2 regions of the Arthrobacter sp. GQ119 genome follow, and region 1 is predicted to be linked to the other one. Evidence: riboswitches for the same ligand, from Rfam matches in the RefSeq annotation. Region 1 holds a riboswitch; the other holds the start of a gene.

Region 1 (4,868 bases):
TCCCGGTAGTATTTGAGCGCCTTAGAGGAACTCGGCCCGGCCTTCCATCGCAGAGGATGCCAGCGCATGCTCGCGGCGCGGGATCCGCCCGGCCGCTTTCGCCAGCCTGCCGGCGATAACGGCGTGTTTGAAGGCTTCGCCCATGAGCGCGGGGTTCTGTGCCCGGGTTACGGCGGTCGCCAGCAGCACGGCGTCACAGCCCAGTTCCATAGCCAGGGCGGCGTCCGAGGCGGTGCCGATGCCCGCGTCCAGCACCACAGGCACAGAGGCGCGCGACACGATCAGCTCAATGTTGTGCGGGTTGAGGATTCCCAGGCCGGTCCCGATCGGAGCGCCGAGCGGCATGACGGCGGTGGCGCCGAGGTTCTCCAGACGCAACGCCAGGACGGGGTCGTCGTTGGTGTAAGCGAAGACTTTGAAGCCCCGGTTGACGAGCTGCTCGGTGGCATCCACGAGTTCCACCGCGTCGGGCAGGAGCGTGTGCTCGTCGGCAATGACTTCGAGTTTGACCCAGTCCGTCTCCAGGGCCTCGCGGGCCAGTTCCGCTGTCATGACCGCATCCCTTGCGGTGAAGCAGCCGGCGGTGTTCGGCAGGACCCGGATGTTGTTTTCCAGGAGCAGCTGGAACAGCGAACCCGTTTCGGCGGGCGAGTACCGGCGCATGGCGACCGTGGTCAGTTCCGTGCCGGAGGCCAGGAGCGCCGCACCGAGTCCGTCCAGGCTGGGCGCTCCGCCCGTGCCCATGATGAGCCGGGAGCTCAATTCCACGCCGTCGATGACCAGCCGGTCGGTGTCTGTTCCGGGTACGGCTGGAAGCGCAGTTGTTTCAGTCATGATCCTCATCCTCCCTGAACTGCCGTAACGAGTTCGACGTCATCACCCTCGGTGAGCGCCGTGCTGTGCCACTGGCTGCGGGGCACCAGCTCGGAGTTGCGCGCTACTGCCACGCCCACGCGCTGGCCATCAGCGGCCTGCCCGTTGGAGGCGAGTTCCCGGCCTATGATCTGGCTGACGAGCGTTGTCACGGAGGCTTCTGCCCCTATGGCATGGGGTTTGCCGTTCAGAGTGATGTACATGGTCATTCCTTGTTCTGGTTAAATTGAGAGGGTGTGCAGCGGCTGGGCGTGGCTCAGACGCCCGTCGGGTTGGATCAGCGGAAGGGCTCATAGGACTAATGCATTGTCCGTGGCGCCTACGGTCGGCCGTTCCAGTCCGAGGTGTCCGCGCAGCGTGTCCGTGGTGTAGCTGCTGCGGAAGAGGCCACGCCGCTGTAAAATCGGAATCACGCTGTCCACGAACTCGTCGAGCGATTCGGGCAGCAACGGTGGCATGAGGTTGAACCCGTCCGCGGCACCAGAGCGAAACCAGAGCTCAATCTCGTCGGCGATCTGCTCTGGAGTTCCGAGCATGGTGCAGTGGCCCCCGCCTGCGGCCAGCCTTCCCAGCAGTTGCCGGACTGTTGGCTTCTCCGCCTCGATGATCCGCAGGATCGTTCTGTAGCGGCCCTGCGGTCCGCTGAACCTGTCAGCCGGCGGCAGGGCGGGGGCCGGGGCATCCAGTTCCCAGGAGGTGCAATCCTGGCCGATAAACGTGCCAAGCTGGGCCAGCGACTGCGCGGTCGGGAGCAGTGCGTCCACCTCGGCCTGCCGGCGGCGGGCCTCTGCCTTGGTGGCCCCCACATAGGTGACCAGGCCGGGCATGATGGCCACTTTGTCCGGGTTTCGCCCCACGGCTGCGATACGCCTTTTCATATCGGCGTAATAGTCCTGCGCCGAGGGCAGGTCATAGGCAACGGCGTAGATCCCCTCGGCGTACCGTGAAGCCAAGACGCGGCCCTGCTCCGAGGCGCCTGCTTGGAACAGCACAGGCCGGCCTTGGGGCGGCCGGGGCACTGTCAGCGGTCCCTCCACCTGGAAATGGTTACCTACATGGTGCAACGGCTGTAGCTTATCCGGATCGCCGTAGGTGCCGGCCCGGTCCATCACCAGCGCATCATCAGCCCATGAATCCCAGAGCTGCAGCGCCACCTCAATAAATTCCGCTGCCCTGGCATACCGTTCCCCATGGGCAGGCATCGCCTCCAGCCCATGGTTGCGGGCTTCGGCGTCGAACATGGAGGTAACGACGTTCCAGCCGATGCGTCCGGCGCTGATGTGATCAAGGGACGCCAGCATCCGCGCAGCGTGGAAGGGTGTGTAAAAGGTGGTCGAGACGGTGCTGACCAGCCCAATCCTGCTGGTGGCACGGGCCATCGCCCCCAGCGCGGTCAGTGGTTCAAGGAACCACCGCGGTCCCTCGCCTGGATCGCCGGCGGAGTGACCGTCGGCGAAAAACACCGCATCGAAAAGACCCCGTTCGGCGCCTTGGGCCAACCGTTCGTAAAAGGCAATGTTCCCCAGCTGGTCCACCGGAGATTCCGGCCTACGCCAGGCGGCCCCGTGGTGGCCGCAGCCGAAGAGGAAAGCATTGAAGTGGAGCTGCCGCTGGGATGCGGCCGGTTCCGGCATGGCGGTCCGCACCTAGTTCATGACCAGGCCGCCGTCGACCACCAGATTTTGTCCAGTGACGGAGCGGGCCCAGGGGGAGGCGAAGAAAAGGATGGCGTCGGCAAATCCCGACGGAGTTGTGACCCGGCGCAGGGGTGTGGCCGCGGCGATGTAGTCGAAAACCTCCTCCGGCGTGGTGGCGCTGGCATCGGTGGTGCGCAGCAGCCCGCCGGAGACCATGTTCACCGAAACATTGTGCTGGCCCAGGTCGGCGGCCATCGTCCGCGTCAATGCCAGCAGGGCCGCCTTCGCCGCGGTGTAATCGTGGTAGGGGACAACCGGGTTCTGGAACAGGTTGGTGCCGATGTTGATGATCCGTCCGAAGCCGTGTTCCAGCATGCCAGGCAGCGCCTGCTGAATGGTGTTCAGCGCGCCGCGGACGCTGCCGGAAAACTGGGCCTCGAATTCCGGCCAGGTGATGCCGGCAGCGCCGGACCGGGCGTCGCCGTTGAAGGAGAAGTCCGCCAGGGCGTTATTGACCACGGTGGTCACCGCAGCGCCGAAATGGGCCTCGGCCCGGGTCAGCATGGCCGAGACCTGGCCAGCGTCGGTCACGTCGGCCTGCAGGGCAATAGCCTGAGCGGGGCCGTACTTTGCGGCCAGGGCCTCGCTCTCCTCGGCGCTGTTGCGGTAATTGATGACTACGCGGGCGCCCTGGTCGGCAAACGCCTGGACGATGCTGTGGCCGAGGCCACGCCCGCCGCCGGTGACCAGGACAAGCTGATTTGTGAAGTGCATAGGTCTTTACTTTCTTTCATGGGGCGAAGCAATTTGTGGCACGGTACAGGCCCTGCAGCAGCGACAGTGCGTCTTATCCGGGCCTGCCTGCGGGGACGTCCGCCTTGCTGGGAATGTGAGCTATTGCCGGTGCGGGACCGAGGGCAAGCCGCACCTTGTTGGTGAAGTTTGCCGTGGAACGGTGCTGGTCAGGCTCTGGATAAGAGGCCGGTCTCCCAGAGCCGTTCCGGCATGGCCCAGGCATGGTCAGGCGTCAGGCGAATAGTCATCCGCAACATCCCTTCGCTAGTACGAACTAGATCAGGTTCAACGGGTGTTATCTCAGCCCCGAGCAGGGCACCCCGTGTCACTGGAACAAACCCTACTCCTAACCGTGGGGCCAGAATCAAGGAATCCGCAATGCGTCATTAAATCCTCAACCGACATCGGCAAAGGGCCCCACCGTGGAACTGGGACGAACGCTAGGGGCTTTGCATTCAGCCAGCGTCGGGGCCGTGCGTGCCACGACCTATCACAAAGGGTTGTTTAAACCATCCCGAATTAGCGTTTCACCTATCCGCGAATGACAGGACGATGGAGGTCAGGCCCCACCTCTGAAGGAGGAGAAGTGAATTTGACTGGCATGACCGAACCCGCCTCGGACGTAACCGGGGAAGCCATCGTCAGCAACGTCTCCCTTGTCCTGAGAAGGATTGCCGATACCCCCGCCGGCATCGGCGAAGAGCATCTGGCAGCCCTGTCCAGGCTGCTGGTGCGGGCAATCGGATGTTCGACACTGGTGCCGGCAGCAGTGCCCGGGGTCTCATCGGGCCAAAACAGCAAGGCGGCACAGCCTGAGCAGGGACCCGTCGAATTCCTGAAGTCTTTCAGGAGCTGAAAATTCAAACAGACCTGACCCTTTTGGAAGGCAGCCCGATGCTACACACCTCAGATTCTTACCTTGATACATGGATGGGCCGGGAGGCCCTCGCCGAGGCCATGATTCCGGTGATCGGCCGGCTGTACCGCGAAAGCAACTTGGTGACCACCATTCATGGCCGGAGCCTGATCAACAACTCCACGATGGATATCCTCAAGGCGCACCGCTTTGCGCGCCGGATCAGTAAGGATGAACTGCTCTTGGAGGAGACTGCCCCGTTGCTGAACATCTTGGCGCAGCTGCAGCTCGGCTCGGCCTCGATCGACATCGCGCGCCTGAACCAGAAATTTAAGGAAGAGGGCAACGGCGCCACCTTGGAGGACTTCCTCCGCGCGGAACTCGTCGAGATCGTGGGCAAGCGCGGCGGCGATAACCGCTCCAACACGGACGTGGTGCTCTACGGCTTCGGCCGGATCGGCCGGCTCCTGGCACGCCTCCTGATCGAAAAGGCCGGCGGCGGGCATGGCCTGCGGCTGCGCGCCATCGTGGTCCGCCGCGGATCCGAGAACGACCTTACAAAGCGTGCCAGCCTCCTGCGCCGCGACTCCGTTCACGGTCCCTTCAAGGGCACCATCCGGATCAACGAGGAAGCCAACACCATCACTGCCAACGGCGTCCAGATCCAGGTCATCTACTCGGACAACCCCGCCACGATCGACTACACC
Region 2 (4,868 bases), on a different contig from region 1:
GAAGATGATGAAGAAGATGGCCCAGGGCGGCGGCATGCCGGGAATGCCCGGAATGCCGGGCATGGGCGGCGGCGGGCCCCGCAAGGGTGCCAAGAGCGCACCCAAGAAGAAGGCCCGCTCGGGTAACCCCGCCAAGGCAGCCCAGGAGCTCCGGGAGGCGGAGGCCCGGCGCGCCAACGCAGCCAAGGCCCTGCCCACGGGTGCGTCCTTCGGCCAGCAGGGCGGCGACTTCGATCCGTCCCAGCTGAACCTTCCCAAGGGCTTCGACAAGTTCCTCGGCAAGTAGCGGAACCATGTCTGCCTGCTCGGATGCCGGACCGCTGCCATAAGGTTGGGTCATGTTTAAGCAGCGGGTAGTGTTCGTCCACGGCGCGGGGAGTTTCGGCTCCGCCGCCTGGCCGCGCCAGCACGGCATGGCCCTGCAGTATGACGCCCTCTTCCTGCGGCGGCACGGGTATGATGCCGAAGCCGAGCCGCTGGAAACCGACTTCGCCGAGGACGCGCGGATCGTGCTGCGGTCGCTGGCAGACGACGGCCGCGGTGCCGCCGGTGGCCACATAGTGGCGCATGCCCAAGGCGCGATCGCGGCGATGATGGCCGCCGTCGAACGGCCCGACCTCGTGTTCTCGCTGACGCTCGTGGAGCCGGCCTGCCTGTCGCTGACTGCCGAATTGCCGGCCACGGCAGCCCACCGGGCGCTGATGGAGCCCCTTTTCGAGGTCCGGCACCAGCTCGGCGACGACGACTATGAGCGGGAGTATCTGCGGCGCGCCTTCGCCGCGGAAGGCCACGGTCCAAGCACCCCGGAGGCCCAGCGCGCCGCGAGGCGGTTGCGGCTGCAGGCACCTCCCTGGCATGCACCGCTGCAGATCGTCCCCGGCGTTCCCACGCTGGTCCTCACTGGCGGCTGGGAGCCCCTCTATGAGGAGATCGCCGGGTACCTGCGGGAAACCGGTGCCCTGCACCGCATTGCAGCGGGCGGGCACCGGCCCCACGACTCCGTGGAAGGCGACCGTCTTATCCGGTCGTTCATTGCCGAGGTCAGCCGGCGGCAGCAGCCGCGGGCGTCCTGACCAACGTTCCTTACCCGCACGGAGTGCACCGCAGGCCCGGTCCGGCGGGCCCCCAATGCCTGCCGGACCGGGCCCGATAGGGGTGGCCGTTACTGGCGGGCGGACTCGGGAAGCTTCAGCTCCGGCAGGTAAACCTTCCCGCCGGCGGCCAGGAACTCCTGGCTCTTCTCCCGCATCCCTTCGGCCATCTCGGCCAGCGCCGCCTGTGCTTCTGCGGAGCCATATTCGTTGCGGATGTCCTGGCTGATGCGCATGGAGCAGAACTTGGGCCCGCACATGGAGCAGAAATGCGCGGTCTTGGCCGGTTCTGCCGGCAGCGTCTCGTCGTGGAAGGCCTCAGCGGTCACCGGGTCCAGGGACAGGGCGAACTGGTCCCGCCAGCGGAACTCGAAGCGCGCCTTGGACAGGGCATCGTCCCTCTCATTCGCTCCCGGATGGCCCTTGGCGAGGTCGGCGGCGTGGGCGGCGATCTTGTACGTGATCACGCCCGTCTTGACGTCGTCCTTGTTCGGCAGGCCCAGGTGTTCCTTGGGCGTCACGTAACAGAGCATGGCGGTGCCGTAGCGGGCGATTTCCGTGGCGCCGATGGCCGAGGTGATGTGGTCGTAGCCGGGTGCCACGTCCGTGACGAGCGGGCCCAGGGTGTAGAACGGAGCGCCCTTGCACAGCTCCTGCTGGCGCTCCACGTTCTCCCGCACCAGGTGGAACGGGATATGGCCGGGACCTTCGACCATGACCTGCACGTCGTACTCCCAGGCCCGCTGGGTCAGTTCGGCCAGAGTGTCGAGTTCGGCGAACTGGGCGGCGTCGTTGGCGTCCGCGGTGGCCCCGGGGCGGAGGCCGTCTCCAAGTGAGAAGGCGACGTCGTACTTCGCGAAGATCTCGCACAGCTCGTCAAAGTGCGTGTACAGGAAGTTCTCCTGGTGGTGCGCCAGGCACCAGCCGGCCATGATCGAGCCGCCGCGGGACACGATGCCGGTCACCCGGTTGGCCGTCAGGGGGACGTAGCGCAGCAGGACCCCGGCGTGGATGGTCATGTAGTCCACGCCCTGCTCGCACTGCTCGATCACAGTGTCACGGAAAATCTCCCAGGTGAGGGCGTTGGCCTCGCCGTTGACCTTCTCCAGCGCCTGGTAGATGGGAACCGTGCCGATGGGGACGGGCGAGTTGCGGATCAGCCACTCGCGGGTGGTGTGGATGTCATCGCCGGTGGAGAGGTCCATGACGGTGTCCGCGCCCCACTGGGTGGCCCACTGCAGCTTGTCCACCTCTTCGGCGATGGAACTTGTCACGGCCGAGTTGCCGATGTTGGCGTTGATCTTCACCAGGAATGCCTTGCCGATGATCATGGGCTCGGATTCGGGGTGGTTGATGTTGTTCGGGATGATGGCGCGCCCGGCCGCCACTTCGCTGCGGACCAGCTCAACGTCGCAGTTTTCCCGGAGTGCCACGAACCGCATCTCGGGGGTGATGACGCCCTGTCGGGCATAGTGCATCTGCGTGACCGTCTTACCGCCGACGGCGCGGCGTGGCACCGGCTGCGCGCCCTTCCACTCCGCGGACGCGGCGCCGCGGCGCACGGCCGACCGGCCGTCGTCGAGCAGGTTCCTTTCCCTGCCGCTGTAGGGCTCGGTGTCGCCGCGGGCTTCAATCCATTCCGCGCGGAACGGCGCGAGGCCCACCACGGGATCGCTGCCGGGTCCGGCCGTCCGGTAGACCCGCAACGGCTCGTTCTGCTCCCCGCTGGGTGACGGCTCCAGGGCGATTTCCGTGACCGGAACGCGGAGGCCGTCGCCCTCGATGTACGCCAGCGAATGCGACTTCAGGGACTGCGTGATATCCGCGCCTGCTCCGCCGGAGGCTGCTTCTTTTTGGGCAGCTTCATTTTGGGCCGCATCTTTTTGGGCAGGGATCAGCTCTGTTTTCTGGGTGCTCATGTACTGCTCACTTCCTTCGCCGGCATTACCCGGACAGGTTCAACGGTCGCAGGCTGCGCTAGCCCGATCTCAGCCCCTGCAGGGGCACCCGTGTGGTCGTAGACGAAGCTACCACAGGGCGGCTGGGCGGTGCCCGTCCACGCCTGATATGACAGGCTGGATCCATGGCGCGCATCATCGAATTCTCCGGCACAGTGCTCACCGGCCCGGATCAGGAACGGACCGGCCTGTGGGCTGTGGACGGCAAACTGACCTTTCAGCGTCCGGGCGGCATTCCGGACGTGGTCCTCGGCGGCTGGGTGCTGCCCGGCCTCGTGGACGCGCATTGCCACATCGGGCTGGGGCCGTCCGGCGCCGTGGACGACGACGTGGCCTACGCCCAGGCGATGACCGACCGCGATGCCGGCACCCTGCTTGTCCGGGACGCGGGAGTGGTCAGTGACACCCGATGGCTGCAGCGGCGCCCTGAGGCGCCGAGGATCATCCGTGCCGGACGGCACATTGCCCGGAGCCGACGGTACCTGAAGAATTTCGCCGTCGAGGTTGAGCCGGAGGACCTGGTGGAGGCGGTCCGGAAGCAGGCGCGTTCCGGGGACGGCTGGATCAAGCTGGTCGGGGATTGGATCGACCGTGACGCCGGCGACCTTGCCCCGTCATTCCCAGACGCTGCTGTCCGGGACGCGGTCAGCGCGGCACATGATGAAGGCGCAAGGGTCACGGCGCACTGCTTTGGCGAGGACGTCCTCGACCAGATGCTGGATGCCGGCATCGACTGCATTGAACACGCCACGGGGCTCCTGCCGCGGCACATCCCGCGGCTCGTGGAGCAGAACGTGCCGATCGTGCCGACACTGGTCAACATAGCGACGTTCCCGGAGATCGCCGCCCGGGCCGAGTCCAAGTTTCCCCGCTACGCGGCCCATATGCGGGCGCTGTGGGAGCGCCGGACCGAGCGGGTCCGGGACGCCTACGAGGCCGGGGTGGAGATTTTTGCGGGCTCTGATGCGGGCAGCGTGATCGGGCACGGCCGGATTTCGGACGAGATCCTGGCCCTCCACGGCGCGGGGCTTCCCGCCGCCGCCGCTTTGGATGCTGCGTGCTGGAGGGCCCGCCGGTGGCTGCGTGCGGACGGCCTGGCCGAGGGCGCGAGCGCCGATGTCGTGGTGTGTTCAGAGGACCCGCGGGAAGTGCCAGAAACCATAAGGCGGCTCCGGGCCGTGGTGTTGCGGGGAAGTGTCGTCCGCTCGGAATAAATTGAAGCTTCAAGTAATTTAGATAGGTAGAGACCATCGAAATCCGGTGGCCAGGGAGTCGGGAGCATTCGCATGACACCAGCAGCCAGCAGCCAGGATCTTCTTCCTGCCGATCTCACCATGGGCACCGTGATGCTCAAGGTCGGCGACATGAAGCTTATGACGGACTACTACCATCGGGCGCTCGGCCTCGACGTCGTAGCAGAGCAGGATGGCGGCCTCTACCTGGGGCGGCTGAACACGCCCCTGGTCCATCTGGCTCCCGCGCCCGGACTGAACATTCCGGGACGGGGCGAAGCCGGCCTCTTCCACACCGCGCTCCTCTTCGACGACCAGGCCGCCCTGGCCGCCACAGTCGCCACCGCCGCCCAGTATGAGCCCCGGTCGTTCACGGGCAGCGCCGACCACCTTGTCAGTGAGGCCTTCTACTTCAGCGACCCTGAGGGGAACGGCATCGAGCTCTACTGGGACCGCCCCCGCGAGTCGTGGTCCTGGGACGGCAAGAACGTGGTCATGGACAGCCTCGCCCTGCCGCCGCAGAAGTACCTGCAGGACCACCTGACCGAGGACGCGCTGGAGGGCCAGCGCGGCACGGAAGCCGGCGT

Evidence for each region. A riboswitch is a leader RNA that binds a small molecule or an ion and turns the genes downstream of it on or off. The one in region 1 is predicted to bind thiamine pyrophosphate.
Region 2: linked by a shared signal. The riboswitch ahead of thiC (phosphomethylpyrimidine synthase ThiC) and the one ahead of AC6CH3_RS09055 (3-oxoacyl-ACP reductase) in region 1 are both predicted to bind thiamine pyrophosphate.

The regions. Positions count from the first base shown of each region.
Region 1 is NZ_JCAXEA010000008.1:11,723-16,590, reverse strand. It holds gene AC6CH3_RS09070 (thiazole synthase) at 22-834, opposite strand; gene thiS (sulfur carrier protein ThiS) at 840-1,076, opposite strand; gene AC6CH3_RS09060 (LLM class flavin-dependent oxidoreductase) at 1,164-2,507, opposite strand; gene AC6CH3_RS09055 (3-oxoacyl-ACP reductase) at 2,520-3,284, opposite strand; TPP riboswitch at 3,545-3,638, opposite strand; gene AC6CH3_RS09050 (hypothetical protein) at 3,892-4,161, shown strand; gene AC6CH3_RS09045 (glyceraldehyde-3-phosphate dehydrogenase) at 4,200-4,868, shown strand, end outside.
Region 2 is NZ_JCAXEA010000003.1:16,896-21,763, reverse strand. It holds gene ffh (signal recognition particle protein) at 1-286, shown strand, start outside; gene AC6CH3_RS03640 (alpha/beta fold hydrolase) at 339-1,073, shown strand; gene thiC (phosphomethylpyrimidine synthase ThiC) at 1,163-3,010, opposite strand; TPP riboswitch at 3,005-3,112, opposite strand; gene AC6CH3_RS03630 (amidohydrolase family protein) at 3,175-4,263, shown strand; gene AC6CH3_RS03625 (VOC family protein) at 4,336-4,868, shown strand, end outside.